4 regions of the Bradyrhizobium sp. AUGA SZCCT0160 genome follow, and region 3 is predicted to be linked to each of the others. Evidence: predicted binding sites of a transcription regulator. Region 3 holds the regulator's gene; each other region holds the start of a gene.
The links. Region 3 encodes HrcA, which represses chaperone genes, less so after heat shock. Its sites were predicted from a motif close to GTTAGCACTCNCNNNNNGNGAGTGCTAAC; they were not measured.
Positions count from the first base shown of each region.

Region 1 (7,623 bases), on a different contig from region 3:
CGCGGGCTTCGATCGCGGGCTTCTTGCCGGCGCCGTTGACGATGGTGGTGTTCTCCTTGTCGATCACAACCTTCTTGGCGCGGCCGAGCATGTTGACGGTGACGCTTTCCAACTTCATGCCGAGCTCATCGGAGATCAGCTGACCGCCGGTCAGGATCGCGATGTCTTCCAGCATCGCCTTGCGGCGATCGCCGAAGCCCGGCGCCTTGACGGCGGCGACCTTCAGTCCACCACGGAGACGGTTCACCACCAGCGTCGCCAGCGCCTCGCCCTCGACGTCCTCGGCGATGATCAGGAGCGGGCGGCCGGACTGCACCACGGCTTCCAGCACCGGCAGCATCGCCTGCAGGCCGGAGAGCTTCTTCTCGTGCAGCAGCACGTAGACGTCCTCGAGCTCGGCGGTCATCTTTTCGGCGTTGGTGATGAAGTAGGGCGACAGATAGCCGCGGTCGAACTTCATGCCCTCGACGATGTCGACTTCGGTCTCGAGCGACTTGTTTTCCTCGACGGTAATGACGCCTTCATTGCCGACCTTCTGCATCGCTTGCGCGATCATCTTGCCGATGGCGGCATCGCCATTGGCCGAGATGGTGCCGACCTGGGCGACTTCGGCGGAGGAGGCGACCGGCTTGGCGCGCTTTTCGATGTCCTTGACCACGGCCAGCACCGCGATGTCGATGCCGCGCTTCAGATCCATCGGGTTCATGCCGGCGGCAACCGACTTGGCGCCTTCGCGCACGATCGCCTGGGCGAGCACGGTCGCGGTGGTGGTGCCGTCACCGGCGGTGTCGTTGGTCTTGGAGGCAACTTCGCGCAGCATCTGCGCGCCCATGTTCTCGAACTTGTCCTCGAGTTCGATCTCCTTGGCGACGGTGACGCCGTCCTTGGTGATGCGCGGGGCGCCGAAGCTCTTGTCGATCACGACATTGCGGCCCTTCGGGCCGAGCGTCACCTTCACGGCGTTGGCGAGGATATCGACGCCGCGCAGCATGCGATCGCGGGCGTCTCCGGCGAATTTAACGTCTTTGGCAGCCATGTGGATTTACTCCTGATTGGATTGGGTACGGTTTTGCCGCCTGTCGTGGCCGGGTCTTCTTCCCCTCTCCCCTTGTGGGAGAGGGTGGCACGGACGCGCTGAAGGCGCGTTCGTGACGGGTGAGGGGTCTGTCTCCGCGGATGGAGACCCCTCATCCGGCGCGCTTTGCGCGCCACCTTCTCCCACAAGGGGAGAAGGAAAGAAGGGATGCGCCGACGAATGAGGGTGCGGCGGTAGTCAGGCGGTGCTTAAACCAGCACGCCCATGATGTCGGATTCCTTCATGATGAGGAGTTCCTCACCGTCGAGCTTGACCTCGGTGCCCGACCATTTGCCGAACAGCACGCGGTCGCCGACCTTGAGGTCAATCGGGATCAGCTTGCCGGCTTCGTCCCGGCCGCCCGGGCCGACGGCCGTGATTTCGCCCTGCGAGGGCTTTTCCTTGGCGCTGTCGGGAATGATGATGCCGCCCTTGGTCTTCTCTTCGGCGTCGATACGCTTGACCACGACGCGGTCATGCAGCGGGCGGAATTTGGATTTGGCCATGAGGTTTCCTCTGTGGAAGGCTTGGTTTCAGGTCTGATTGCCATCAAAATGGCTGTTAATGCCGGGTATTCGACACCGTCCCGGGCGGGACGGCCAAACTCCCCGGGCAATTCTTGCCTTAGCAATCGTCGCATTTGAGTGCTAATGTGTGGTCCGGGGAATATGGCTTGGCGCCGATCCTGTCAAGCAAGGGGGTTAAGGCCCAAAAAAGGTTAAGGCCTTGGTGAGGCCAATATAGGATGCTCCCTGAGAAACCAAATCGGAGCGGCGGCGTAATTTGATGGACGTCATTGCTCCGGCACGTGTTTTACGGTTGGCTGCAGGACGGGTGCGGCCAAAAAACTTGTTTGGGGGAATGCGATGATCGGGTCCGGTACTGCGCGCGTGGTTGCCAATCTGGCGATCGCCTCGGCGCTCACGATAATCCTGGGGGCGTGCAGCAGCATGAGCCTGCCGTCGCTGTCATCAAGTTCCGCGCCTCCGCCCGAGCCGGGCGTGGCGCCCGAGATGCCGGCGACGATCCGCTCCGACGAAATCGTCGGCCGCTGGGGTCTCGCCTCGTATCAGAATCCGAACGACCGGGCCCGCACCGAAAAGATGGCCCGCGATCAGTGCAGGCAGCCTTATGTGATCACCGCCGGCACCTCCGGGGGCGTGGTCATGCATCTGGCCGACCAGGCGACCCCGCAGGAACTGCGCCTCAAGGGCTCTCCGAGCGGCAAGAATTATATCGGCCCGGCGGGAGCGACCCCGGGCGAGCAGGATCGCGAGATCGTCTCGTTCGACGGCCGTGTGCTGGTGACCCGCTTCGTCGAAAAGGATGCCGGGGTTCGTTACGGCAACATGGTCTATGTCCGCTGCGCGCCGCGCGCGTGAGACCACAAAAGCCTTAACCTCATCCGCAATAAAAAACGCCGGCTCCGCGCCGGCGTTTTTTTTCTCGACGTGACGTCGCCAGGCGTTGTCGCCCGGCGCGCCGGAATTCCTAATCAAACAGCGCGTCGATGTCGTCCTGCGAGGCATGGCCGACGTCGCCGTCGAGCTTCGGACCGTTGAGCAGCTTGGCGTCGCCTTCACGGGTGTCGACGATCGGGGTCGCGTGCGCCTTCAGCGCGTCGACGCCACCCCAGATGTCCATCATGACGTTGATGTGGTTCTCGATGAACTTCATCGTGGTCATCACCTTGCTGATGCGCTGACCGGTGAGATCCTGGAAATTGCAGGCTTCGAAGATCGCGATGACGCGTTCCTGGATTTCCTCGCTGAGCAGCTTCTGCTGGTCCGGCGAAGTGTTCTTGGACAGCGCGGTCGCCGCCTGGTCGATCGCCTCGGTGGCTTCGAGAATTTGCTGCGTGGCCTGCTCGGTTCCGCCGACGACGGCGCCGAGCTCGCCATTGACCTTGGCCATTTCGCCGCCGTCAAAGCTCTTGCCGTGCAGCGTTGCGATTTCGCGCTTGGTGCGGTTGATGGCGTCGTGAATGAGGTCGAGTTCGACCTTGAGCTTTTCACACTGCTCGATCTGGGCACGATAGGTTTCCAGCAGCGCCTGGGCTTCGGCAACCTCGCGCGCCACCGACGCTTCCGCCGATTCAGTCACAACTGAGCGGCCTTGACCGCCCGCGGCCATCTGGGCGCGGATCGAGCGCAGCTCGCTCATGATCTCGCGATGCATCGGGCCGATGTCGCCGCCTTCGGCAGCCGCGGACACCGGTATTGGCACATCGCCCAAAATGGCCTGTTCGATACGAAAACGTTTGCGACTAACCGACATGATGTATTCCCACCCCTTAACTCCGTGACCTGTTTTAGACAGATGCGATTTAACGTGAGGTTCACGCGGGAACACATCGCGGCGCAGTGTTGCGCGAAGCGCATACCAGGGATTAACCATGCGTGTGCGGCGTTCACTCAAAATAAACGCTACCGGGCAAATCAGCGCGCAACCTGTGACGTGGTGAATCCAAACGCCGTTTCTGTTTACCAAACCGATGTGGTTTTGACCCTTTATTGACCACGTGCAACGGCGCCGCTCAGGCGTCGCCAAGATCTAACAGTGACGAAACAGTACAGAGTACGTCGATGTTCAGAAAAATGTCTCTCGCGCTCCTTGCGGGCGTGTCGTGCCTTGGCTTCTCCGATTCTGCGTTGGCGATCGACGCCTCTCCGCTCGCCGAACCCACCGTGATCTACGCCAATCGGCCCGCGCAACCTGCGCCGGTACGCACCGCCTATGCCGAACGTTCGCAAATGGGCGGCGGCTTCATTGAATTCCTGTTCGGCGATGGGCCGGTGCAGGGCGGCCGCTATCAGCAGCAGCCCGTCTATCAGCAGCAGCCGGATTACCAGCAGCAGCCGGGGTACGGATATGGCGGACGGCGCGGCACCCTGCCGCCGATGGATCCGCAACAATCGATGCGTCAGCAGCAGGAAGAGGCGCTCGAGCCGGCACAGCGCCCGGTCGATCCGAAGTACAACAAGCAGGTTGTCGACTATCACGGCAAGGAAGGTGTCGGCACCATCGTCGTCGATACGCCCAACAAGTTCCTGTTCCTGGTGCAGGGCGACGGCAAGGCGCTGCGCTACGGGATCGGCGTCGGCCGCCCCGGCTTCACCTGGTCCGGCGTCAAGACGATTTCGGCGAAGAAGGAATGGCCGGCCTGGACCCCGCCGCCGGAAATGCTGGCGCGGCGTCCCGATCTGCCGCGGCACATGGAAGGCGGTCCGCAGAATCCGCTCGGCGCCCGCGCGATGTATCTGGGATCGACGCTTTACCGCATCCACGGCTCCAACGAGCCCTGGACCATCGGCACCAACGTCTCGTCCGGCTGCATCCGGATGCGCAATGAAGACGTGATCGATCTCTACGGCCGCGTCGGCGTCGGCGCCAAGGTCGTTGTGATCTGAGCAAAACCAGGTCTCGAAAAAAACGGCCGCTCGATCGAGCGGCCGTTTTGCAATCATCGCTGTCGTCCCGGCGAAGGCCGGGACCCATAACCACAGATGTCTGTTGGTTTTGTATGTCCGTTGCCACAGCTTCGCTTACCACGAGCAGTGGTGGTTATGGGTCCCGGCTCAAGGCCGGGACGACGAGGAAGAGGAATCAAAACGGCCGCCCGATCGAGCGGCCGTTTTCTTTTTCAGACGTGACGTCGTTCAGGCTTAATCGTCGTCGCCGCCGCCGTCACCATCGAAGCCGTCATCCATGTCGTCATAATTGTCCTCGTTCGATGCGTTGTCGAAGTATCCGCTGCGTGAGCTGTCACCGCTGTTGTTGTCGTCGAACAGCCCGGTGCGCGAACTTCCGGACGAGCCGATGTCATTGGCACCGGCCTCCCGCGCCAAATCGCCGCCGGATTGATCGCTGCCGCCAGGCCGCCGGTCTTCGACGCTGCCGCGATGACCACCGCTATCGCCGCCGAAGGCCGCCTGCTGGTTGCCGCCGCCGCCCATCATCGAGCGGATGCTGCCGAGCAGCATCGATCCGCCGACCACGCCGGCGGCTGCCGCCGCCGCCGTTCCGAGGAACGAGCCGCCGCCGCCGCCGAACGGCGGTTGCTGCTGCTGCGGTTGACCATAGGCCGGCTGACCGTAGCCGGGCTGGCCGTATTGTCCGGGTTGTCCCTGTCCTGGACCTTGGGCCTGCTGGATCACCTCGCCGCTGTTCCATACCGGGCGGCCGCCCATGCCGGGCGAGCGGACGTTAGGCACCGAGCCGCGCGGCTGGCTCTGCCCGAAGATGGTGTCACGCATCGAATCGAGGAAACCGCCGGGTTGATTCTGTTCGCCCGCATGTCCGCCTTCCAGTTGCTGGATGCGGTCGTTGGCGCGCTTCAGCGCTTCGTCCTGCACCAGCGCCGTCTGCACCAGCGCATAGACGGCATTGGGCGCACCACGCAGGCCCTGCATGATCGCGGACATGGCTTCGGGATCGCGCGGGGCGTTTTCCAGCTTGGCAAGGCGGTCGAAAAGATCGTCAATCAGTTGGCGTTCTTGCGGTGTCATGGCGTTCTCCATCGCGCCCGGTGCCTCGAAGCGCGGGGCAGATGTAGGGCGGGGTTTGTGTCGCAAGTAGTGGGAGGGCAGATTAAATTTCGGTATGCGACAAAACGACCGGCCGGTTTATTGAGCAAACTCAAGCCAGTGTAACATTGTTCCTTGCCAGCAGCGGCGGCAATTGCGCGCCGGCGAGAAACGCGTGCTCGCTTTCGCGCTGTGTGGTCAGGGGATCGAGGCTGATGAGGGTTTCGTCGACGAAGCCCGGATGACACATCACCAGCCCGCCCTCCGGCATGCCCTGCAGGAATTGTCCCATCAGGACGCCGAAATCGGGCGTCTTCGAAAAATCATAGGCGCCGGCAAAGGCCGGATTGAACGGGATACCGGCACGGGTGGCGAGCTTGCGAAACCGCGAGCTGAGCGCATCGAGCAGCAGCGCCTTCGGCGCGCCGAGCCGTTTGGCCAGCGGCTGCAGGCGCCCGCCCTGGCGAACCCAGGCGCCGGGCGCGGCCTGCTTCACCGCGCGCAGAAACGCATCGCGCACCTGCGGGAAGAGCTGCGCATGCTGATGGCCGTCAACGAAATCCGGCGGGCGGCCGAACAGATCCTGGAACGCGGCCAGCTGATCGATCAATTCGGCATGGATCATCTCGGGATCGAGCCGCCGCAGCAGGCCCGAACGCAGCATCGCCGGCAGCGGCAGAAACATGCCGCCATCGGTCGGTCTGAAGTGCATCGTCAGCGGCCGGAATGGCGCGGTCAGCGTCGCATGCAGGCCGATGGCGCAGCGCGGGCTGCCGGCGGCGGCGTCCTGCAGCGCCGTGACCTCGCCGCGGCCGATCGCCGGGCCGACCACCATCACCGATGTCGCATTGAGGCGGCGCTGGCCGATCAGCTCGCGAATGGCGCGATTGACGCCCTCGCTGATCCCGTAATCATCGGCGCACAGCCAGATACGGCGCGGCGGCGCGGCATCGTTCATTCCGCGGCGGTCCGTTCGCTGACAGTTGTGGTGGTCGTTTCGTCCGCGTGCTTCTCGGAGTGTTCGGCGACGAAATAGATCGGACGCGCTTTCAGCTCCGACAGGATCTTGCCGATATATTCGCCGACGATACCGATCATGATCAGCTGCACGCCGCCGATCGTCATCAGGCCGATCACGAGCGAGGGATAGCCGGGGACCTGCTTGCCCGTGGTCAAGACTTCCCAGAGAATAGTCAGGCCGAACAGAAAGGCGCCCACGGCGAGCAGCACGCCGAGCAGGCTGGCAAAGCGCAGCGGCGCTACCGAGAACGAGGTCAGCCCCTCGATCGACAGGCCCACCAGCCGGCCGGCGCTGAAGGTGGTGACGCCGTGTGCGCGCGGCGCCGGCTCATAATCGACGCGGATCTGGCGAAAGCCGATCCAGCTCGCCAGACCCTTGAAGAAGCGATTGCGCTCGGGCAGCTGCTTGAGCGCTGCCGCGGCGCGCGGCGACAGCAGGCGGAAGTCGCCGGCATCCTCGGGGATTTTCTGCCGTGCGCCGTAATTGATCAGCGCGTAGAAGCCGTGCACGGCAAGACGACGCAGAAACGATTCATTGTCGCGATGCGCCTTCGCCGTATAGACAACGTCGTAGCCGTCATCGATCCAGTGGCTGACCAGCTTCTCGACCAAAGTCGGCGGATGCTGGCCGTCGCCGTCCATGAACAGCACCGCGCCGCGCCGCGCATGGTCGAGCCCCGCCATCAAGGCGGCTTCCTTGCCGAAATTGCGCGACAGCGACACCACCTGAACGTCGAGCGCGTCGGCCTTCAGGGTGCGCGCGATCGTGAGCGTGGTATCGGCGCTGCCGTCGTCGACATAGACCACTTCGCTGGCGAGGCCGTAGCGCTGCCGCAATGTCCTGGCGAGGCCGATCAGCCGCTCGTGCAGCAACGCGAGCCCGGCGGCCTCGTTATAGACAGGCACGACAATCGACAGCCCCCGCGCCGCGGCGCTCGCCGCGGTGGTGGACAGGCCGGAAACGTCAGAGCCAAGCGTCATCGATCAGGTTCCAAATCATCC
Region 1 covers NZ_JAFCMD010000002.1:122,577-130,199, forward strand. The annotation lists gene groL (chaperonin GroEL) at 1-1,036, opposite strand, end outside; gene groES (co-chaperone GroES) at 1,285-1,581, opposite strand; gene JQ558_RS04180 (hypothetical protein) at 1,942-2,457, shown strand; gene JQ558_RS04185 (protein phosphatase CheZ) at 2,567-3,352, opposite strand; gene JQ558_RS04190 (L,D-transpeptidase) at 3,661-4,485, shown strand; gene JQ558_RS04195 (DUF2076 domain-containing protein) at 4,741-5,583, opposite strand; gene JQ558_RS04200 (ChbG/HpnK family deacetylase) at 5,714-6,559, opposite strand; gene JQ558_RS04205 (glycosyltransferase family 2 protein) at 6,556-7,602, opposite strand.
Region 1: the regulator HrcA is predicted to act here: its motif matches at 1,699-1,727, upstream of groES (co-chaperone GroES).

Region 2 (7,623 bases), on a different contig from region 3:
CTTGCCGACGATGACGGAGCCGTCTTCGCCTGCGTTGATCGCGATCTGGCGGGCCGGCGCGGACAGCGCCTTGCGCACGATCTCGACGCCGGTCTTCTGGTCGTCGTTCGCGGTCTTGATGCGCTTGAGCTGCTCGGAGGCGCGCAGCAGGGCGACGCCGCCGCCCGGCACGATGCCTTCTTCAACCGCCGCACGGGTCGCATGCATCGCGTCATCCACGCGATCCTTGCGTTCCTTGACTTCGACTTCGGTCGCGCCGCCGACGCGGATCACCGCGACGCCGCCTGCGAGCTTGGCCAGACGCTCCTGCAGCTTCTCACGGTCGTAGTCCGAGGTGGTTTCCTCGATCTGCGCCTTGATCTGCTGCACGCGCGCTTCGATGTCGGCCTTCTTGCCGGCGCCGTTGACGATGGTGGTGTTTTCCTTGTCGATCATCACCTTCTTGGCGCGACCGAGCATCTGCAGCGTGACGTTCTCGAGCTTGATGCCGAGATCTTCCGAGATCGCCTGACCACCGGTCAGAACCGCGATGTCCTGCAGCATGGCCTTGCGGCGATCGCCGAAGCCCGGAGCCTTGACGGCCGCGACCTTGAGGCCGCCACGCAGACGGTTGACGACGAGGGTGGCGAGAGCTTCGCCTTCGACGTCTTCCGCGACGATGACCAGCGGCTTGCCGGTCTGCACCACGGCTTCGAGCAGCGGCAGCAGCTCGTTCAGCGAGGAGAGCTTCTTCTCGTTGATCAGGATGTAGGCGTCGTCCATTTCAACGCGCATCTTGTCGGCGTTGGTGACGAAGTAGGGCGAGATATAGCCGCGGTCGAACTGCATGCCTTCGACGACGTCGAGTTCGGTTTCGAGCGACTTGGCTTCTTCAACCGTGATGACGCCCTCGTTGCCGACCTTCTTCATGGCGTCGGCGAGGAACTTGCCGATTTCGGCGTCGCCGTTGGCGGAGATGGTGCCGACCTGGGCGATTTCCTCGTTCGAGGTGACCTTCTTGGAGTTCTTGACGAGGTCGGCGACCACGGCTTCCACCGCCAGGTCGATACCGCGCTTCAGATCCATCGGGTTCATGCCGGCGGCAACCGACTTGGCGCCTTCACGGACGATCGCAGCCGCGAGCACGGTTGCGGTGGTGGTGCCGTCGCCGGCAGCATCTGCGGACTTGGAGGCGACTTCGCGCACCATCTGCGCGCCCATGTTCTCGAACTTGTCGTCGAGCTCGATTTCCTTGGCGACGGTGACGCCGTCCTTGGTGATGCGGGGAGCGCCGAACGACTTGTCGAGCACGACGTTGCGGCCCTTGGGGCCGAGCGTGACCTTCACGGCATTGGCGAGAATGTCGACGCCGCGCAGCATGCGGTCGCGGGCATCAACGCCGAATTTGACTTCTTTAGCTGACATATTTGATTTCCCTGAGTTGAACTTGGTGTCTCACCTCTTCGAGGGGCGCCGCGCAGGCGCTCCTCAGGGGTGAGCGTGTGCGGACTTTGGCTTAGGCGGCCTTCTTCTTGGTCGCGGGAACGTCGGTGAGGACGCCCATGATGTCGCTTTCCTTCATGATCAGCAGCTCCTGGCCGTCGATCTTGACCTCGGTGCCGGACCACTTGCCGAACAGAACGCGGTCGCCGACCTTGAGGTCGATCGGGATCAGCTTGCCAGCTTCGTCACGGCCGCCCGGGCCCACGGCGACGATTTCGCCCTGCGAGGGCTTTTCCTTGGCACTGTCCGGAATGATGATGCCGCCAGCAGTCTTCTCTTCGGCGTCGATGCGCTTGACCACGACGCGGTCGTGAAGCGGACGGAATTTCATGCAGTCCTCCTAAACTTTTGCAAATGTTGTCGATTTTGGCGTCTTGGCAGTCCGGGCAGGCGAGTGCCAGCCCGGCTGCGGGTGATTTAGGCCAGTCTTGTTCGGGGGACAAGGGCTTCTAGCAGAAAAATTGGCACTCAAATATGACGGCTGCCAATTTCATTCATCATAATTAATCACGGTAAACGCCCGCCGACCCCGTATTAGCACGTGCGGTAAGCTGCTGCTAACGCATGAATTTTCAACAGTTCATTAAACATTTAGGCTTGTGATGGGTTGGTATCGTGCGTCACATTTCTCTCATGTGAGCGCATCTCCGCCGGGGTGGCTCGGTGTGGCCACCACGTGAAATGCGCTTCCGACAATGGAGGTTGGCATGGTCTCGCGGGTTGGGGTTGTTTCCGACGATTTCCGGAAGCAGGTGCTGGGTTATGGACTGACGACGGCGGAAATTCTCTATCGGCTGCCGGATCATCCCTCACTGCTGCAAACCTACGTCTGGCAGAACTACGATCTGTTTCCGAAATTTCCGGCGCTGAAAGATTTTCTGGCCTTCTGGCAGGAAAAGCTCGACGGCCCGCTGTATTCGGTCACGGTCGCGCATTCCAAGCTGATCAAGCCAGCCGAGCTTCGCGCCGTGGACGGCGTGTTCAGGCTGCATTGAGCGGAAAGGATTGTAGTTTGTAGGGTGGGTTAGGCGAAGCCGTAACCCACCATCATCAGTCGCTGCATCAACGGTGGGTTACGCCTTCGGCTAACCCACCCTACGAAACCGATTTTGTGCTAGCCTCTCCCCACCAAACGATCAGGGGAGGCAAGAAAAATGGCCAAGCAAAAAGCGACATCGAAAGCCGCAGCCAAAACCGCGGTGAAGAAGAAATGGACGGGCCTCGGCACGGCAGCCAAATCCACAGCCCGCAAGACCATCGCATCAAAAGGCCGCGTCGCCACGGCCAAATCGAAGGCGGCAGCCAAACCAGCGGCGAAGGCCGTAGCAAAGCCGAAGGCTCGGCCGAAGCAGCGCATCGCCATCAGCCATCACCGAGATGAGGATTTCAAGGCCGACGGCCTGCGTACCTATGCACAGTACCGCGATCTCGGCATTGCTGCGGCGACCCATGGCCTGGCGCAGGCGCATGTGATCCGGCTGATCGGACCCTGCAACCCCGAGGAAGTTTCAAAACTGCATTACCACGACGTCGAATTCCAGATGGTCTATGTGCTCAAGGGTTGGGTGAAGACCTACATGGAAGGCCAGGGCGAGACCTTGATGAAAGAGGGCGGCTGCTGGACCCAACCGCCGCGCATCAGGCATCTGATCCTGGATTATTCCGACGACGTCGAATTGCTGGAAGTGATTTTGCCGGCGGAGTTCAAGACGGTGGAATTGGGGACGTAAGACGCCGTCATTCCGGGGCGACGCGTAGCGTCGAACTATGGTGCGCAATTGCGCACCTGAGAATCTCGAGATTCCGGGCTCGTGCTTTGCACGCCCCGGAATGACGAAGGGGCCTCACGCCCGTTTCGTTTCCGGCATCACGAACGCGATCAGGCAAAGCCCTAAACATCCGATCGCGGACAGGCCGAGGAAGGCCGTGCTGTGTCCGAAATGGTCGCTGACATAGCCGGCCAGGACATTGCTGCAGGAAGCCCCGATGCCGACCGCCGTCCCCACCACGCCCTGGGCGAGGTTGAAATGGCCGCTGCCGAAGGCGATGTCGGCGACGGTCAACGGGATGAGAACGCCGAACACTGCGGCGGTAACGCCGTCAAAGAATTGCACGGCGACCAGCAGATAGGGATCGGTGACGGTTGCGAACAGCACGCCGCGGATGGCGAGCGCGGTGAAGCCGATCAGCAGCAGCGGCCGGCGGCCCCATTGCTGGGCCTTGCGGCCGACCGATGGCGACGTCAGCGCCACGATCGCCTGGGGCAGGATGATGCACGCCGCGATCAGTACCGGCGCCCACTGGGTCGAACGAGTCGTCACGATACCGGCCATCAAGGGCAGCATCGCCGCGTTGGCGAGCTGCAGCAACATCACGGCGCCGGCAAAGATCAGCAGCGGGCGCTGGCGCAGCAGATGCAGCACGCTGGTGGCTTCGGGGTCCGGCTTGGCGCGGACGATCGCGCCATGGGCCTGTTCCGGATCGATTTCGCGATCTTTGATCCGGGATAGCGCTATGATGGTGAAGATCACCAGAACGAAGGTGGCGAGAAACACCGAGCGGCTGGAGATGAAATAGCCGCAGGCCCCCATCAGCGCCGCGGCAACGCCGTTGCCGATTGACGCGAACCGCGCATTGCGCCCGAGCCGTTCGCCGATCGCGGCCGGTCCGACCAGTCCAAGGCTGATCGCGGCGATCGCCGGGCCGAGCACGCAACTCGCCAAGGCGTGCAATGTCGCCGCTGCCGCGATGACGGGAAAGATCGGCCATGCCGCATAGGCCAGCGCTGCGACTCCGATCGCTGCGACCGCGAAACCGGCGACCAGCCGTTCTCTCCGGGCAGCGTCGATGATGGCGCCGCCCGGCATCTGGCCGATCAGCCCGACGATACCGCCGATCGACAGCACCAGCCCGATTTCGACCTGGGTCCATTTCTGCGTCGTGAGGTACACCGCGACGAACGGACCAAAGCCGGTCTGGACGTCGGCGAGAAAGAAGATGAACCAGTCGAGGCCGCGCTGGCTTTGCGCCGAAGGGTGCGGCTCGGGCGATGCCGGCGGCGGCGGTGACGTGTCGCCGCGTTCATCGATGGACGGCGCGCCCCGCGTCTCACCGGCAAAATCCTTGCCAAGATCTTTGGCAGAATCTTTGGGATATGGGTTCGGGCGCGCGGACAGTGGCATTCTCCTCCGCGGTCAGTGATCGAATTGCAGGGGTTGCAGACTGCCGGTGGCGCCGAGCACCACGATCGGCGTATCTTCCTTGTATTCGGGTGCGGCCTTGACCTGTTCCAACGTCAATTCGAGCGTCATGCTTTCCTTCTTGTTGGTAACTTGTCCGAAGTGGAGTGCGTTCCAGTCGACGACGATCTTTCGGCTGCCGACGCCGAGAAAGCCGCCGAAATCGATCACCGCGGCGCGCACGGTTCCGGAGCGATCGACGATCACGTCGACGATGCGCCCCATGTTCTCGCCCGCCGTGCTGCGGACATCGCGTCCGAGAATCCCGCGTGCGTCCGCCGCCCGGATGACCGTGACGGAGGGCGGGGGCGCCGGCTCTTTCGGCGCATCCGGCGAGGCCTTTGCCGCCGGACTTGGTGCGGCGGGAGCCGGCGGACCCTTGTCTGGTTCCTGCGCTACCGCCAGTGCGCCGAGAGATATCGCGCTCCACACCAGAACGGCTGCCGTGATTTTTTGCCCTGAACGCATGCGGTCTCCTGAACCTCTCACGGTTGCGCAGAGGTGACGAACCGGCCGCAGCTGGTTTCGTCACCATTTCCCCAAGTACGGTCGCGGTCAGCGCGACAACACGATCGAGACCTGAACCCGGCCGCGCGTCCGCATCATTTCGAGCGATACGTCGTCGCCGTGACGGCGCAGGCGAAGGTCCACGCTGGAATCGCCAAGCCGCAAGTCACGCAGCACGACCTCGTTCAGGAATTCCGGCAGACGGGGATTCCGCAGGCGGATTTCGCCGGCCCGCGCATCGAATTCAAGGCCCAGCGAAGCTTCCAGCAGCGTGAACGGCGTCGCGCTCGCCCATGCCTGCGGCGAGCACGCCACGGGATAGAGCGTCGGGCCAAACCGCCGCTCCCGATGGAAGCCGCAGAACAATTCCGGCAATCGCCGCAGGTCCATGTAACTCGCCGCACCGAACAATCCCTTGAACAGGTGTTCGACGGAATGTTTCAGGCCGTAGCGCGCAAGGCCCAGCGCGATCAGCGCGTTGTCGTGCGGCCAGATCGAACCGTTGTGGTAGGACATCGGATTGTAGCGGGACTCGCCCAATGCCACGGTACGAATGCCCCAGCCGGTGAAGAAGCGCGGCCGCATCAGGTCGGCGGCGACCATGCGCGCGCGGTCCTCGCCAATGATGCCCGTGAACAAGAGCTGGCCGGCATTGGATGTCCGCACCTTGCACGGCCGCTTGGCGCCGTCGAGCGCGAGCGCGTAGGTGCCCATATCAGGGCACCAGAACGCCTCCTCAAAGCGTGCGGCAAGCTCCGTTGCCTCCTCATCGAGCCTGCGCGCCTTCTCCGCAAAGCCAAGCTGGCGCGCGCAACGTGCCGCCAGCCGTTTGCCGGCGAAGACGTAACCCTGAACCTCGCACAGGGCGATGTGGCCTTCGGCCAACTGGCCATCGGCATGAAAGATCGCGTCGAAGGAATCTTTCCAGCCCTGATTGGCGAGGCCCTGGTCGGATGCGCGCTGATATTCGACAAAGCCGTCACGATCAGGGTCGCCGGGACCGTCGATCCAGGCCAGCGCGGCCTCGATCGCGGGCCACAGTTCGCGCAGCGTGTCCTCGTCGCCGGTGCGCTCGAAATAGAATCCCGCCAGCAACACGAACAGCGGCGTGGAATCGACGCTGCCGTAATATTGCGCGAACGGCACTTCGCGCAGCGCCGCCATTTCGCCGCCGCGCATTTCATGCAGGATCTTGCCGGGTTCGGCATCGTTCAGGGCATCGACGGTCGTGGCCTGATAGGCAGCCAGCCGTTTGAGCACGCCGCAGGCCACACGCGGGTCAATCCACAGCATCTGCAGCGCGGATATCAGGCCGTCGCGGCCGAACGTGGTTGAATACCAGGGAATGCCGGCATAGGGATAGCGGCCATGCGCGGTGTCGGTCATCAGCATGTTGAGATCGGCCATCGACTGGCACAGCACTTCATTGAAGATGCTGTTCGAGGTTTCGACGCTGGCGGCGCCCGCGGTCGAACGGCGCATTTCGCGGCGATGTGCGAGCAGGCCATGCATGAACGGCGCCGGCCGATGCTCCGCGGCATAGTTGCAGGTCACCGCAACGAACACCGAGGTAAGCTGCTGCGGCTCGAGCGCGAAATGATAGCTGCCGCTGTTCACCGCCAGCAGGGTCGGGCGCGGGTCGAAATGCAGATTGGTCGTTCGCGCCTCGCCGTCGAGGCCGCGATACTCGAACCTGACATCGGCGGGGCTGAGCAGTTCGCTGGTGCCGGTGCCGCGGCGCGGGCGCCTGGCGCCGCGCACCTCGAACAGATCGGCGAAATCATTGTCGAACAGGAAGGTCAGATCGATGTGTGCGGCCCGGTCGCCATGGTTCTGGACGGCGATCCGCTGATAGGCGGTGCCGCGCCACAGGAAGATGGTGCGCACGATGTGGATCAGATCCTTCTGCAGGACGATCCGGTCGCCGTCATAGATGTCGGGATTGGTGAGGTCGATCGTCAGCGCGGAATTATCGTCGCGCAGGTTGGAGCCGAGCAGCAATGGCTGGGTCTGGTTCAGCAGGAGCTCGAGCCGCGCCAGATAGCGGGTATCGGCATTGAACAATCCATCGGGTCCACCGGCCGAAGCACCGATGTCGCCGTGGCTGTCGAGGACGATGAACGTATCGTCATGCTTGAGGGTGCGGCGCGGCCGTGCGGCCTGGCCGGTCATGGGAATGTAGAACGGCGATTCCGTGATCTGCTCGGCGAGAGGAGTATCCGCCCGCTGGACGTTGGCTTTGGTGGCCATGCGTAACCTCTGTCCTGTAACTCTAGAGCCTTTTCCGTTCCGATTAAACGGAACGGGCTCTAGATTCCTGATTTGACGCGTTTCATTGACGCCAACCGGTATCCAATTCGCTGGAAAGCACTCTGGCGGATACCGCTCCGCACGC
Region 2 covers NZ_JAFCMD010000019.1:73,578-81,200, reverse strand. The annotation lists gene groL (chaperonin GroEL) at 1-1,404, opposite strand, end outside; gene JQ558_RS26655 (co-chaperone GroES) at 1,496-1,813, opposite strand; gene JQ558_RS26650 (usg protein) at 2,190-2,477, shown strand; gene JQ558_RS26645 (cupin domain-containing protein) at 2,637-3,212, shown strand; gene JQ558_RS26640 (MFS transporter) at 3,327-4,664, opposite strand; gene JQ558_RS26635 (PRC-barrel domain-containing protein) at 4,677-5,189, opposite strand; gene JQ558_RS26630 (amylo-alpha-1,6-glucosidase) at 5,277-7,478, opposite strand.
Region 2: the regulator HrcA is predicted to act here: its motif matches at 1,856-1,884, upstream of JQ558_RS26655 (co-chaperone GroES).

Region 3 (7,623 bases):
GGACGTTTTGCCCAGCAAATGGCGACGACGATTCCCGGCGTACGCGACGGGCGGATCACGATGTCGGAGGCGGTCCGCATCGACGGCCAACCCGGATACGAAACCCGCATCGAAGCCACCAGCGGCAAGGACAATACGCCGGTGACGATCGTGCAATGGTTGCGGTTCGGCGGCCAGAATTCGCTGCGCATCATCGGCAGTTCGCCGCGCGACGGCTGGACCACCGCGTTCACGCGTTTCCGCGCCGTGCGTGACGGAATTCGCCCGCGCTAACCATGACCCGTCCGGTGCCGAAGATTCAGCCGAAAGCCGCCGCGTAAAGCCGCTTTACGCTCTGCCTGCGACCTGATTTGCTGGAGCTCTTTTCTGGACGCGTTTTCTTCACGCGAACCGGTCCCCACTTCGCTCGAAAACGCTATAGTGTTGACCTCTTTGACAGGGAGATGCACCATGTTCGAGCGCAGGCAAATTCTCACGGGCTTCGGCACGATTCTCGGCACGGCGGCAATGGCGACCATTCTTCCGAAGGCAGCTTTGGCCGCGTCGATCAAACCCGACAATGCGTCGGCGTTGCTGGTGATCGACGTTCAGAACTGTTTCCTGCCGGGCGGCAGCCTTGCGGTGAAAGATGGCGACCAGGTCGTTCCCGTCATCAACCGCATCGCCAAGAGCTTTGCCAACGTCGTGCTGACGCAGGACTGGCACACCGCTAGCCATGTCTCGTTCGCCACGACGCATTCCGGCAAGAAACCGTTCGAGACGATCGATCTGCCCTACGGCAAGCAGGTACTGTGGCCCGATCACTGCGTGCAGGGCACCGAAGGCGCTGCGCTGTCAAAGGACCTCTCGATCGCCCATGCCGGCCTCGTCATCCGCAAGGGCTCCAACAAGGACGTCGACAGTTATTCGGCCTTCACCGAAGCCGATGGCAAGACCACGACGGGGCTTGCCGCCTATTTGAAGGCCCGCAAGGTGGAACGCGTGTTTCTCGCTGGTCTCGCCACTGACTTCTGCGTGGCATGGAGCGCGCTCGATGCCCGCAAGGCCGACTTTGAGACTTATGTCGTCGAAGACGCTTGCCGCGGCATCGACACCCAGGGCTCGCTCGCGAAAGCCTGGGCCGATATGAGCGCAGCCGGCGTCAAGCGCATCCAGTCCAGCGATATCGCCGCTTAAAGTAGAGCGTTCTCTCGCGAGAGAGCACAATGTCGGATTTAGGCGCACCGCTCGCGTTCGAAATGATCCGCCGTGCACCCTCACAGCGCACGGCCGGCCTGATCACGGGAATGACGGGCTACCGCGAGACCGCGCTTGGCCGATTTTCGCAGCGTGAAGCCGCGCACCTGATCGTGCCGCTGATCATCAGCCTCGGCAGCCCGTTCCTGATCGCGCTCGGCCGAAAGCCCGATGCGGCCGACCGCCAGCCGAGCTTCGCCGCGGGCCTCTATGCCGGGCCTGTTCATATCGAGTCCGATGGCGGCGCCGAATGCGTGCAGGTGGATTTTACCCCGCTCGGCGCCTATCGCTTCTTTGGCGGTGACGTCGCCGGTCTTGCCGCGCGCATGGTCGATATGTCGGACGTGCTCGGCCGCGAGGGCCGGCAATTGCGCGAGCGGCTGGGCGCGACGGCTTGCTGGCAACGCCGCTTCGACCTGCTCGAGGACTTCATCGCCGGCCGCGCCAATCATCTGCCGTCGCCGGAGATCGCGTTCGCCTGGCGCCGGCTGGCGCGTACCGCGGGCAGCGCGCGGATCACGGCGCTGGCCGGCGAGATCGGCTGGAGCCGCAAGCATCTGGTCGAGCGTTTTCGATCCGAGCTCGGCCTCGCGCCCAAATCAATCGCGCGCATGATGCGCTTTGATCGGGCTTGCCGGCTGGCGCGCAGCGGGACGGCGCCCGGCTGGGCCGGGATTGCCGCCGAGAGCGGCTTTGCCGACCAGGCCCATCTGGTCCGCGAATTCGGCGAACTGGCGGGCGAGACGCCGACGGCCTGGGCGCAGCGGCTGGCGCTGATCGACAGCCGGCTGACACGCCCGAACGAAGCGTTTTCGGACTGGTAACAAATCTTCAAGCCTACGCCACGCCGTATCAGCATACTGACACGGTGAAGCCAAAAGGTACGGAGTTTGTCCATGACCAATGCCAACGACGCGCAGCGCATCTATCCGACGATGCGCTGCAGGGATGCCGATGCGATGATCCGCTGGCTCAAGGATGTGCTGGGTTTCACCGAGCATGTCGTCTACCGCAGCGACGGCGTGGTGCAGCACGCGCAACTTGCCTGCGGCGCTTCGCTGCTGATGCTCGGTCAGGCCCGCGACGATGAGTACGGCAAGTTGGTCGGCGACATCTCTGGCCGGCGCACCGACGCGCTTTATGTCGCCGTCGAGGACCCCGACGCGTTGTGCGCCAAGGTCAAGGCATCAGGCGCCAAGATCGAAATGGAACTGCACAACACCGACTACGGCAGCCGCGATTTCGCCTGCCGGGATCCGGAAGGCAATCTCTGGAGCTTTGGCACTTACTGGCCGAAGGCGCACGAGAAGCCGATGGATGCGCCGGCCTGATCGCAGCCTTGTTAGATTGCGTCCGCCTCAGGTCGTGACGTCGGCGGCGGGCGCCGCCTTGGCGCCGCCCTTGGACACGCCGACCAGCGCCGGGCGCAGCACGCGCTCGCCGATCATGAAACCGGCCTGCACCACCTGCACCACGGTGCCCGCCGGCACCGACGTGTCAGGGACTTCGTACATCGCCTGCTGGAAGTTCGGATTGAACTTCTCGCCGGACGGATCGAATTTCTTGACGCCGTTTTTCTCCAGCGTGTTGAGCAGCGACCGTTCGGTCAGCTCGACGCCTTCGATGAACGCCTTCAGCGCCGGGTCGGCCGATTCCTTCATTTCAGCGGGAACCGCATCCAGCGCACGTTGCAGATTGTCGGCGATGTCGAGAATGTCGCGCGCGAAGCCGGTGATTCCGTAAGCCCGCGCATCGGCAACTTCCTTGGCGGTGCGTTTGCGCAGATTTTCCATCTCCGCCAGCGTGCGCAGCATCTTGTCGCGCGCTTCAGCCGCTTCCTTCGTCAACGCCTCGACCGATCCTTCTTCGGGATCGTCGGGCATGATGTAGGGCTTTGAGACCACGGGCTCGCTCGGCGCCGCCGCGTCATCATTCGGCCGGTTGGGATCGGTCATAAGTCTGCCTTCTCAAAAGAACCGTTCGGGTAAATGGGGATTTGCTGCCCGGGATATCGTGCTTTAGCGGGCGAAAATCAAGCGTTCCATGGCGTTTTCGAGCGATACCTGCACCGGACCTGATCCGGGGCGGGCCCCGGTTCGCGCCAGGAAAGGCGTCAAAACAACAAAGCGGAGCTTTTTTCGGGCCGGCTCAACCACCCAGCATCCGGCTGACGATGCGCGCGGCATAGTCCACCGTCGGAATCACCCTTGCATAGTTGAGCCGCGTCGGACCGATCACGCCGAGCACCCCGACGATGCGGCCGGCGGCGTCGCTATAGGGCGCGATGATGGTGGAGGAACCGGACAGCGAGAACAGCTTGTTCTCCGATCCGATGAAGATCCGCACGCCCTCCGCACGTTCGGCACGACCGAGCAGATCGATGACGCCGCGTTTGGTCTCGAGATCGTCGAACAGCGACTTCACGCGCTCCAGATCTTCCAGCGCATGCAGATCCTCGAGCAGATTGGCATGGCCGCGCACGATCAACTGGCGGTCCTCGCTTTCGCCGCCGGACCAGCTCGCAATGCCGGCCGCGATGATCTTCTGCGTCAGCTGATCGAGTTCGGCGCGGCTTTGCGTCAGCGCGGTTTCGAGTTCGAGGCGCGATTCGGCAAGCGTACGGCCGCGGATGCGGGAATTGAGGAAATTGCTGGCTTCCGTCAGCGCCGACGAGGGAACGCCGGGCGGCAGGGTCAGCACGCGGTTTTCGACCTGGCCGTCTTCGCTGACCAGCACCACCAGCGCGCGTTCCGGCTCCAGCCGCACGAATTCGATGTGCTTCAGCCGCGAATTGGATTTCGCTGTCAGCACCACCGCGGCGGCGCGGGTCAGGCCCGACAGCCGCGTCAGGGCTTCGCCGAGCGCCGCCTCGACCGACTGCGCGCGGCCGACGGACGCAAGCTGGGTCTGGATCGACTGCCGCTCGTCTTCGGTGAGGTCGCCGACCTGCATCAAGGCGTCGACAAAGAAGCGCAGGCCGAGTTCCGTGGGCAGCCGCCCGGCGGAGGTATGCGGCGCGTAGATCAGGCCGAGCTGTTCGAGGTCCGACATCACGTTGCGCACCGAGGCCGGCGACAGCGGCATCGCGATCAGGCGCGAGATGTTGCGCGAGCCGACCGGCTCGCCGGTGGCGAGGTAACTCTCGACGATTTGACGAAAAATGTCGCGCGAACGCTCATTGAGCTGGGCCAGCCCGGCATTCGGCGCAATCAGGCCAATCGGATCGTGGTGGGCCACCAATTACTCCCTCGCTAAGCCTCTAATCTGTCTATCCGGAGGCCCGGTGACAAGCACGCATTTGGGAGGCGGTCTTGGGTGTTATGGACCGTTTGGTTCTGGAGGCTTTTGGGGATTGGAACAGCGTGTTCCGCTCGGATTGGCGCTGCTCAGGCTACTGGGGCACCTCCTGCCCGACCGTCGCCGATGGGGCAGCAGGTGCCGGTTTCACCGACGCTTCCTCGTCGGCATCACTCGTTGTAATGGTGGCTACGACATCGCCGGCCATCGTTTCAAGCAATGCGACCTCGTTTTCTTCCAGGGTGCGGGGTTCGGAGTCGAGAATGCATAGCGCTCCGATTACCAGACCGTCCGCTGCGCGTAGCGGCGCCCCGGCGTAGAAGCGCATGTCCCATTGCTTGATCGTCTCGTTATCGGCAAAGCGCGGATCGCGCTCGATATCCGAAATCACCAACGTCCCGTCGTTGGCTACAACGTAGTTGCAGATCGCGTGTTCGCGGTCCATCGGCAGCAGCGTGCCTGCATCGTCGGTGATCGCAGCTGGCAATTTTCCACTTTGTCCGACGAAGTATTCGCGCTCCTTGTCGATGGTGGTGATCACGGCAACGCTGGTGTTGAACACGTCGGCCGCTCGCTTGGCGAGTGCATCCAGGGCTTCGCGCTTGTCCCCTTCCAACACCCCGGTCGCTTTCAGCGCGTCGACACGCTCTGCGTCATTGTCAGGCACGGCGGCCTGTTGGGCTGCCTTGGCCTCTTCAGGATCGACGATGCGGTGAATACGACGAACCGCCTCCTCAACCGAAGTCACGGCGGCATCGGCTTTGAGCGTTTCAAGAGATTCGTCGGTCAACAGTTCTGGCGGCGCGTTCCATAGCGCTAGAACGATGCGCACATCCGGCCATCGCCTTCGCAGCCGCCGGCAGGCGTGGCGAGCGGGGATCGCTGGATCCGGCGCAAAGTAACTGAGGCATACAATGTCCGCGCCCTTCAGATCGAGCTTGGCCAGATAGTCGGCATTGACGCTTGCAGCGGGTTGGGAAGCTGCGGCGATCCCTTCGAAAGCGAGCGCATGGGCCAGCATCTCGCCGCCGAGGGCATCGATTTCCCATTTCCCTCCGATGCACAGGACCCTGGGCTTTGCCTCCGGACTCAGGGAGGAGGGGTATTCGTCTCTCAGATCGTCGAGCAGCGTGTCCATTCCGCTTGCCAGGCGCAGGCGGTGCTCGGCGCTTGCGTTCTGGAGATACTCCTCGCTTGCCAGACGGAGGACCTCAATGCCGATTGCGTCGTAGAATGATATGACCGAAGATTTATCGATCTCGGCGCTTGCGATCTCGACAGCTTCGTCGGCATCATTTGCAATCAGCCGCTGATAGATGCGGGCCGGAACATCCAGTGCAGGCGTCGAGCCGAGCATGGTGTTGAGGAAGCGGAACTGCGGCAGATTGCGCCCGAGGACCAGCAGACAAACCGTGAGAGGGGTAGAGAGGATCAGCCCCACGGGCCCCCAAAGCGCTGTCCACAATATCGCCGAGGCGATGAGCGATATCGCCGACAAGCCGGTGCTGGATCCATATAGCAGCGGCTCGACGATGTTGTTGCTGATCAACTCGAGGATGACGATCAGCGCAACGGTCCAGAGTAGCATGCTCCAGCCGCTGTCGACGGCAAAGGCGAGCGCGATCGGAAAGATCGCAGCAATCAGCGGGCCGACATAGGGGACGAAGCGCATGACCGCGCCCACGGCGCCCCACAGCAGGGCGCCTGGTACACCGATGAACCAGAGGCCGGCCGCTAGCGGCACGCCGTAGCTGATATTTACGAGTAACTGCATCAGGAGATATCTGCTGATACGCGCGCCAGCCTCCTGAATCGCATCGGTCGAACGATGAAAGTTCCCACCCAACAGGCGCAGAAACCGATCGCGAAGGTCGCCAATATCAAGCAGCGCCAGAAAGACGAAGATCAGGATGATGCCGGCGGTGGCCAGAGGCTCCGCTGACCGCACAAGCCAGGCAAATGCCTGCTCGAACGGCGTTTGCGGTGTGGGGACGATTTCGACGCGCTGCGGGACGGGCCCGTCCGCGGGTTTATCGTCCTTTGACTGCACCTCCTTCTGCAAGCGTTCGACGGTTGTCAGCACACCGTCGAACATTCCCGGTGCTTTGAGATTCTGGCGCAGATCCGACAGCTTCGTCAGTATCGTCGATTGATAGGCCGGCAATTCGACCGCGATCGAACGGACCTGGGCGCCGAGAACGACGCCCAGTCCTACCAGAGCGCACACGACGGTCACCATGACCAGACTCGTCGCGAGCAGTCTCGGCAAGCCTAGTCGGACAAACCAGGTGACCGGCGGATTCAGTGCGAACGTGATCAGGAAGGCGATCGCGAGCGGTATGAGGATTTCGCGGCCGTAATACAGGCCGGCAAGCAGGACTGCGGCCGACACCAGGGCGGCGGCAACTTTCACAATATTCAGTTCGCGAGACGTAACGGAATCCCCCCGGGCCTTGCCGGGTGGTGGAAGGGCCGGGGCTGTAGACGCATTAGACATTTTGGTCAGCCTCACACGCAAACGCGAACGGACCCGGCAAGTTCCCATCTCGTGAGCAGCTCCTGCGGGCGGGGATTCCGACCACGGGAAAGTCTCTGAGCGCACAGATGGGCGAAGCCGATCGAGTATTCAGACGGTTTTGGCGTGGCAAAGGCCTTGCCGCTGCCCGCTCCCCCTCCTACAAGCACCGCGAACCGCTTTTACTTGATTTTCCGGAGGATTCCCCATGCGGCCAAGCCGCCGTGCGCCCGATGAGCTGCGTCCCGTGTCGCTGGAACGCGGCGTCGTCAAATACGCCGAAGGTTCCTGCATGGTGAAATTCGGCGATACCCATGTGCTGGTCACGGCTACGCTGGAAGAACGCCTGCCGCCCTGGCTCAAGGGTCAGGGCCGCGGCTGGGTCACGGCCGAATACGGCATGCTGCCCCGCGCCACCCTGGAACGCACCCGCCGTGAGGCCGCGGCCGGCAAACAAGGCGGCCGCACCGTCGAAATCCAGCGCCTGATCGGGCGCTCCTTGCGGGCGGCTGTCGACCTCGAAGCGCTCGGCGAGCGTCAGATCACGGTCGATTGCGACGTGATCCAGGCCGATG
Region 3 covers NZ_JAFCMD010000005.1:64,133-71,755, reverse strand. The annotation lists gene JQ558_RS10290 (hypothetical protein) at 1-273, shown strand, start outside; gene pncA (bifunctional nicotinamidase/pyrazinamidase) at 451-1,176, shown strand; gene JQ558_RS10280 (AraC family transcriptional regulator) at 1,206-2,060, shown strand; gene JQ558_RS10275 (VOC family protein) at 2,133-2,567, shown strand; gene grpE (nucleotide exchange factor GrpE) at 2,595-3,191, opposite strand; gene hrcA (heat-inducible transcriptional repressor HrcA) at 3,385-4,473, opposite strand; gene JQ558_RS10260 (AI-2E family transporter) at 4,628-6,946, opposite strand; gene rph (ribonuclease PH) at 7,257-7,623, shown strand, end outside.

Region 4 (7,623 bases), on a different contig from region 3:
CACCGCGGATACTGCGGCGGCGATCTTGTCCTTGTTGATCTTGTCGCCATCGCGCCAGTCGGCGGCGGCAAAACGGATGGTGCGGTCCATCTCGACGATGCCGGTGGTCCATCCCGCGGTGACCACGCCTGGTGTCGACTTCGCCTTGGCGATCAGCGCCGCCGACCGCTCCGGATCGGCGGTGAGATTGATGGTCTGTTCGCCGGCGCGGAGCGCGTCACAGGAAATCGAGAGACTGCTCAGGCCGAGTTCCACCTCCTGGCCCTTCAGGCTCTTGAGGAAATCCAGCGCCGCATCCAGCTTTATCCGCACGCCGATGGATTCCGGCGACACCTCGGTGAAGTCCTTCGGCGTTGGCGTGATGCCGTCATCGGTGGTCTGGTTGTCCAAAAACTCCTTCTCGCTGAGATCGGAATTGTCGGTCGAGGCCACTTCCGTCACCGCCTGGCCGATGGTGATCCGGCCGCGGAATTCGAAGCCGTCGGCGCTGGCCTTGCGCGCGAGGTTCACGGTGACCGGCAGCTTGTCACCGATGCTTTGCGTCGAGCCGGTCAGGCTCTGGCCATTAACAGTGAGGTTGGCGACGAAGCGGTCCTTGCGGTCGGAGCCTTTTTCGACGGGGTAGCAGACGTCGAGCACGGCCGCGGTGACGGTTTTGCCCTGGCGGATCTCCTTGAGGACCACGTCGGCATTGCCGCCCATCAATCCGTCGATCGAGGTGAAGTACCTGACTTCGCTGCCGCCGGGTGCCGGTGCTGCCTTGGAGGGGAGCTTCATCTGGGCAAAAGCCAGGTCCGAGGCCGTCACCAGACCGAGCAGGCAGAGCAGGAGTGCGCGCATGGGAATTCCTCAAGGGAGAGAATCAGCGTCGTCGTAAGTAGCAAACCTCCAGATCATGTCGCCAAAAAAGAAGGCCGCCCGGAGGCGGCCTTCGATGATTGCATTGGTCGGCGAGACTTAGAAGCCCATGCCGCCCATTCCACCCATGCCGCCGCCACCGCCGGGCATCGGCGGGGCCGCTTCCTTCGGCAGCTCGGCGACCATGGCTTCGGTGGTCACCAGCAGGCCGGCGACGGAGGAAGCGTCCTGCAGGGCGGTGCGCACCACCTTGGCGGGGTCGATGATGCCCTTGTCGACCATGTCGACATACTGCTCGGTCTGGGCGTCGAAGCCGAAGGTTTCGGACTTGTTCTCGAGGATCTTGCCGACCACGATCGAGCCCTCGACACCGGCGTTCTCCGAGATCTGGCGAACCGGAGCTTCCAGCGCCTTCAGCACGATGTTGATGCCCGCCTGAACGTCGGAATTGTCGTTCTGGATGCGGCCGACCGCCTTCTTGGCGCGCAGCAGCGCCACGCCGCCGCCCGGCACGATGCCTTCCTGCACGGCCGCGCGGGTTGCGTTGAGCGCGTCCTCGACGCGGTCCTTCTTCTCCTTGACCTCGATCTCGGTCGCACCGCCCACGCGGATCACCGCGACGCCGCCGGCGAGCTTGGCAAGGCGCTCCTGCAGCTTCTCGCGGTCGTAGTCCGAGGTGGTCTCCTCGATCTGCGCCTTGATCTGGCTGACGCGGGCTTCGATCGCGGGCTTCTTGCCGGCGCCGTTGACGATGGTGGTGTTCTCCTTGTCGATCACAACCTTCTTGGCGCGGCCGAGCATGTTGACGGTGACGCTTTCCAACTTCATGCCGAGCTCATCGGAGATCAGCTGACCGCCGGTCAGGATCGCGATGTCTTCCAGCATCGCCTTGCGGCGATCGCCGAAGCCCGGCGCCTTGACGGCGGCGACCTTCAGTCCACCACGGAGACGGTTCACCACCAGCGTCGCCAGCGCCTCGCCCTCGACGTCCTCGGCGATGATCAGGAGCGGGCGGCCGGACTGCACCACGGCTTCCAGCACCGGCAGCATCGCCTGCAGGCCGGAGAGCTTCTTCTCGTGCAGCAGCACGTAGACGTCCTCGAGCTCGGCGGTCATCTTTTCGGCGTTGGTGATGAAGTAGGGCGACAGATAGCCGCGGTCGAACTTCATGCCCTCGACGATGTCGACTTCGGTCTCGAGCGACTTGTTTTCCTCGACGGTAATGACGCCTTCATTGCCGACCTTCTGCATCGCTTGCGCGATCATCTTGCCGATGGCGGCATCGCCATTGGCCGAGATGGTGCCGACCTGGGCGACTTCGGCGGAGGAGGCGACCGGCTTGGCGCGCTTTTCGATGTCCTTGACCACGGCCAGCACCGCGATGTCGATGCCGCGCTTCAGATCCATCGGGTTCATGCCGGCGGCAACCGACTTGGCGCCTTCGCGCACGATCGCCTGGGCGAGCACGGTCGCGGTGGTGGTGCCGTCACCGGCGGTGTCGTTGGTCTTGGAGGCAACTTCGCGCAGCATCTGCGCGCCCATGTTCTCGAACTTGTCCTCGAGTTCGATCTCCTTGGCGACGGTGACGCCGTCCTTGGTGATGCGCGGGGCGCCGAAGCTCTTGTCGATCACGACATTGCGGCCCTTCGGGCCGAGCGTCACCTTCACGGCGTTGGCGAGGATATCGACGCCGCGCAGCATGCGATCGCGGGCGTCTCCGGCGAATTTAACGTCTTTGGCAGCCATGTGGATTTACTCCTGATTGGATTGGGTACGGTTTTGCCGCCTGTCGTGGCCGGGTCTTCTTCCCCTCTCCCCTTGTGGGAGAGGGTGGCACGGACGCGCTGAAGGCGCGTTCGTGACGGGTGAGGGGTCTGTCTCCGCGGATGGAGACCCCTCATCCGGCGCGCTTTGCGCGCCACCTTCTCCCACAAGGGGAGAAGGAAAGAAGGGATGCGCCGACGAATGAGGGTGCGGCGGTAGTCAGGCGGTGCTTAAACCAGCACGCCCATGATGTCGGATTCCTTCATGATGAGGAGTTCCTCACCGTCGAGCTTGACCTCGGTGCCCGACCATTTGCCGAACAGCACGCGGTCGCCGACCTTGAGGTCAATCGGGATCAGCTTGCCGGCTTCGTCCCGGCCGCCCGGGCCGACGGCCGTGATTTCGCCCTGCGAGGGCTTTTCCTTGGCGCTGTCGGGAATGATGATGCCGCCCTTGGTCTTCTCTTCGGCGTCGATACGCTTGACCACGACGCGGTCATGCAGCGGGCGGAATTTGGATTTGGCCATGAGGTTTCCTCTGTGGAAGGCTTGGTTTCAGGTCTGATTGCCATCAAAATGGCTGTTAATGCCGGGTATTCGACACCGTCCCGGGCGGGACGGCCAAACTCCCCGGGCAATTCTTGCCTTAGCAATCGTCGCATTTGAGTGCTAATGTGTGGTCCGGGGAATATGGCTTGGCGCCGATCCTGTCAAGCAAGGGGGTTAAGGCCCAAAAAAGGTTAAGGCCTTGGTGAGGCCAATATAGGATGCTCCCTGAGAAACCAAATCGGAGCGGCGGCGTAATTTGATGGACGTCATTGCTCCGGCACGTGTTTTACGGTTGGCTGCAGGACGGGTGCGGCCAAAAAACTTGTTTGGGGGAATGCGATGATCGGGTCCGGTACTGCGCGCGTGGTTGCCAATCTGGCGATCGCCTCGGCGCTCACGATAATCCTGGGGGCGTGCAGCAGCATGAGCCTGCCGTCGCTGTCATCAAGTTCCGCGCCTCCGCCCGAGCCGGGCGTGGCGCCCGAGATGCCGGCGACGATCCGCTCCGACGAAATCGTCGGCCGCTGGGGTCTCGCCTCGTATCAGAATCCGAACGACCGGGCCCGCACCGAAAAGATGGCCCGCGATCAGTGCAGGCAGCCTTATGTGATCACCGCCGGCACCTCCGGGGGCGTGGTCATGCATCTGGCCGACCAGGCGACCCCGCAGGAACTGCGCCTCAAGGGCTCTCCGAGCGGCAAGAATTATATCGGCCCGGCGGGAGCGACCCCGGGCGAGCAGGATCGCGAGATCGTCTCGTTCGACGGCCGTGTGCTGGTGACCCGCTTCGTCGAAAAGGATGCCGGGGTTCGTTACGGCAACATGGTCTATGTCCGCTGCGCGCCGCGCGCGTGAGACCACAAAAGCCTTAACCTCATCCGCAATAAAAAACGCCGGCTCCGCGCCGGCGTTTTTTTTCTCGACGTGACGTCGCCAGGCGTTGTCGCCCGGCGCGCCGGAATTCCTAATCAAACAGCGCGTCGATGTCGTCCTGCGAGGCATGGCCGACGTCGCCGTCGAGCTTCGGACCGTTGAGCAGCTTGGCGTCGCCTTCACGGGTGTCGACGATCGGGGTCGCGTGCGCCTTCAGCGCGTCGACGCCACCCCAGATGTCCATCATGACGTTGATGTGGTTCTCGATGAACTTCATCGTGGTCATCACCTTGCTGATGCGCTGACCGGTGAGATCCTGGAAATTGCAGGCTTCGAAGATCGCGATGACGCGTTCCTGGATTTCCTCGCTGAGCAGCTTCTGCTGGTCCGGCGAAGTGTTCTTGGACAGCGCGGTCGCCGCCTGGTCGATCGCCTCGGTGGCTTCGAGAATTTGCTGCGTGGCCTGCTCGGTTCCGCCGACGACGGCGCCGAGCTCGCCATTGACCTTGGCCATTTCGCCGCCGTCAAAGCTCTTGCCGTGCAGCGTTGCGATTTCGCGCTTGGTGCGGTTGATGGCGTCGTGAATGAGGTCGAGTTCGACCTTGAGCTTTTCACACTGCTCGATCTGGGCACGATAGGTTTCCAGCAGCGCCTGGGCTTCGGCAACCTCGCGCGCCACCGACGCTTCCGCCGATTCAGTCACAACTGAGCGGCCTTGACCGCCCGCGGCCATCTGGGCGCGGATCGAGCGCAGCTCGCTCATGATCTCGCGATGCATCGGGCCGATGTCGCCGCCTTCGGCAGCCGCGGACACCGGTATTGGCACATCGCCCAAAATGGCCTGTTCGATACGAAAACGTTTGCGACTAACCGACATGATGTATTCCCACCCCTTAACTCCGTGACCTGTTTTAGACAGATGCGATTTAACGTGAGGTTCACGCGGGAACACATCGCGGCGCAGTGTTGCGCGAAGCGCATACCAGGGATTAACCATGCGTGTGCGGCGTTCACTCAAAATAAACGCTACCGGGCAAATCAGCGCGCAACCTGTGACGTGGTGAATCCAAACGCCGTTTCTGTTTACCAAACCGATGTGGTTTTGACCCTTTATTGACCACGTGCAACGGCGCCGCTCAGGCGTCGCCAAGATCTAACAGTGACGAAACAGTACAGAGTACGTCGATGTTCAGAAAAATGTCTCTCGCGCTCCTTGCGGGCGTGTCGTGCCTTGGCTTCTCCGATTCTGCGTTGGCGATCGACGCCTCTCCGCTCGCCGAACCCACCGTGATCTACGCCAATCGGCCCGCGCAACCTGCGCCGGTACGCACCGCCTATGCCGAACGTTCGCAAATGGGCGGCGGCTTCATTGAATTCCTGTTCGGCGATGGGCCGGTGCAGGGCGGCCGCTATCAGCAGCAGCCCGTCTATCAGCAGCAGCCGGATTACCAGCAGCAGCCGGGGTACGGATATGGCGGACGGCGCGGCACCCTGCCGCCGATGGATCCGCAACAATCGATGCGTCAGCAGCAGGAAGAGGCGCTCGAGCCGGCACAGCGCCCGGTCGATCCGAAGTACAACAAGCAGGTTGTCGACTATCACGGCAAGGAAGGTGTCGGCACCATCGTCGTCGATACGCCCAACAAGTTCCTGTTCCTGGTGCAGGGCGACGGCAAGGCGCTGCGCTACGGGATCGGCGTCGGCCGCCCCGGCTTCACCTGGTCCGGCGTCAAGACGATTTCGGCGAAGAAGGAATGGCCGGCCTGGACCCCGCCGCCGGAAATGCTGGCGCGGCGTCCCGATCTGCCGCGGCACATGGAAGGCGGTCCGCAGAATCCGCTCGGCGCCCGCGCGATGTATCTGGGATCGACGCTTTACCGCATCCACGGCTCCAACGAGCCCTGGACCATCGGCACCAACGTCTCGTCCGGCTGCATCCGGATGCGCAATGAAGACGTGATCGATCTCTACGGCCGCGTCGGCGTCGGCGCCAAGGTCGTTGTGATCTGAGCAAAACCAGGTCTCGAAAAAAACGGCCGCTCGATCGAGCGGCCGTTTTGCAATCATCGCTGTCGTCCCGGCGAAGGCCGGGACCCATAACCACAGATGTCTGTTGGTTTTGTATGTCCGTTGCCACAGCTTCGCTTACCACGAGCAGTGGTGGTTATGGGTCCCGGCTCAAGGCCGGGACGACGAGGAAGAGGAATCAAAACGGCCGCCCGATCGAGCGGCCGTTTTCTTTTTCAGACGTGACGTCGTTCAGGCTTAATCGTCGTCGCCGCCGCCGTCACCATCGAAGCCGTCATCCATGTCGTCATAATTGTCCTCGTTCGATGCGTTGTCGAAGTATCCGCTGCGTGAGCTGTCACCGCTGTTGTTGTCGTCGAACAGCCCGGTGCGCGAACTTCCGGACGAGCCGATGTCATTGGCACCGGCCTCCCGCGCCAAATCGCCGCCGGATTGATCGCTGCCGCCAGGCCGCCGGTCTTCGACGCTGCCGCGATGACCACCGCTATCGCCGCCGAAGGCCGCCTGCTGGTTGCCGCCGCCGCCCATCATCGAGCGGATGCTGCCGAGCAGCATCGATCCGCCGACCACGCCGGCGGCTGCCGCCGCCGCCGTTCCGAGGAACGAGCCGCCGCCGCCGCCGAACGGCGGTTGCTGCTGCTGCGGTTGACCATAGGCCGGCTGACCGTAGCCGGGCTGGCCGTATTGTCCGGGTTGTCCCTGTCCTGGACCTTGGGCCTGCTGGATCACCTCGCCGCTGTTCCATACCGGGCGGCCGCCCATGCCGGGCGAGCGGACGTTAGGCACCGAGCCGCGCGGCTGGCTCTGCCCGAAGATGGTGTCACGCATCGAATCGAGGAAACCGCCGGGTTGATTCTGTTCGCCCGCATGTCCGCCTTCCAGTTGCTGGATGCGGTCGTTGGCGCGCTTCAGCGCTTCGTCCTGCACCAGCGCCGTCTGCACCAGCGCATAGACGGCATTGGGCGCACCACGCAGGCCCTGCATGATCGCGGACATGGCTTCGGGATCGCGCGGGGCGTTTTCCAGCTTGGCAAGGCGGTCGAAAAGATCGTCAATCAGTTGGCGTTCTTGCGGTGTCATGGCGTTCTCCATCGCGCCCGGTGCCTCGAAGCGCGGGGCAGATGTAGGGCGGGGTTTGTGTCGCAAGTAGTGGGAGGGCAGATTAAATTTCGGTATGCGACAAAACGACCGGCCGGTTTATTGAGCAAACTCAAGCCAGTGTAACATTGTTCCTTGCCAGCAGCGGCGGCAATTGCGCGCCGGCGAGAAACGCGTGCTCGCTTTCGCGCTGTGTGGTCAGGGGATCGAGGCTGATGAGGGTTTCGTCGACGAAGCCCGGATGACACATCACCAGCCCGCCCTCCGGCATGCCCTGCAGGAATTGTCCCATCAGGACGCCGAAATCGGGCGTCTTCGAAAAATCATAGGCGCCGGCAAAGGCCGGATTGAACGGGATACCGGCACGGGTGGCGAGCTTGCGAAACCGCGAGCTGAGCGCATCGAGCAGCAGCGCCTTCGGCGCGCCGAGCCGTTTGGCCAGCGGCTGCAGGCG
Region 4 covers NZ_JAFCMD010000002.1:314,095-321,717, reverse strand. The annotation lists gene JQ558_RS05130 (hypothetical protein) at 1-840, opposite strand, end outside; gene groL (chaperonin GroEL) at 958-2,604, opposite strand; gene groES (co-chaperone GroES) at 2,853-3,149, opposite strand; gene JQ558_RS05115 (hypothetical protein) at 3,510-4,025, shown strand; gene JQ558_RS05110 (protein phosphatase CheZ) at 4,135-4,920, opposite strand; gene JQ558_RS05105 (L,D-transpeptidase) at 5,229-6,053, shown strand; gene JQ558_RS05100 (DUF2076 domain-containing protein) at 6,309-7,151, opposite strand; gene JQ558_RS05095 (ChbG/HpnK family deacetylase) at 7,282-7,623, opposite strand, start outside.
Region 4: the regulator HrcA is predicted to act here: its motif matches at 3,267-3,295, upstream of groES (co-chaperone GroES).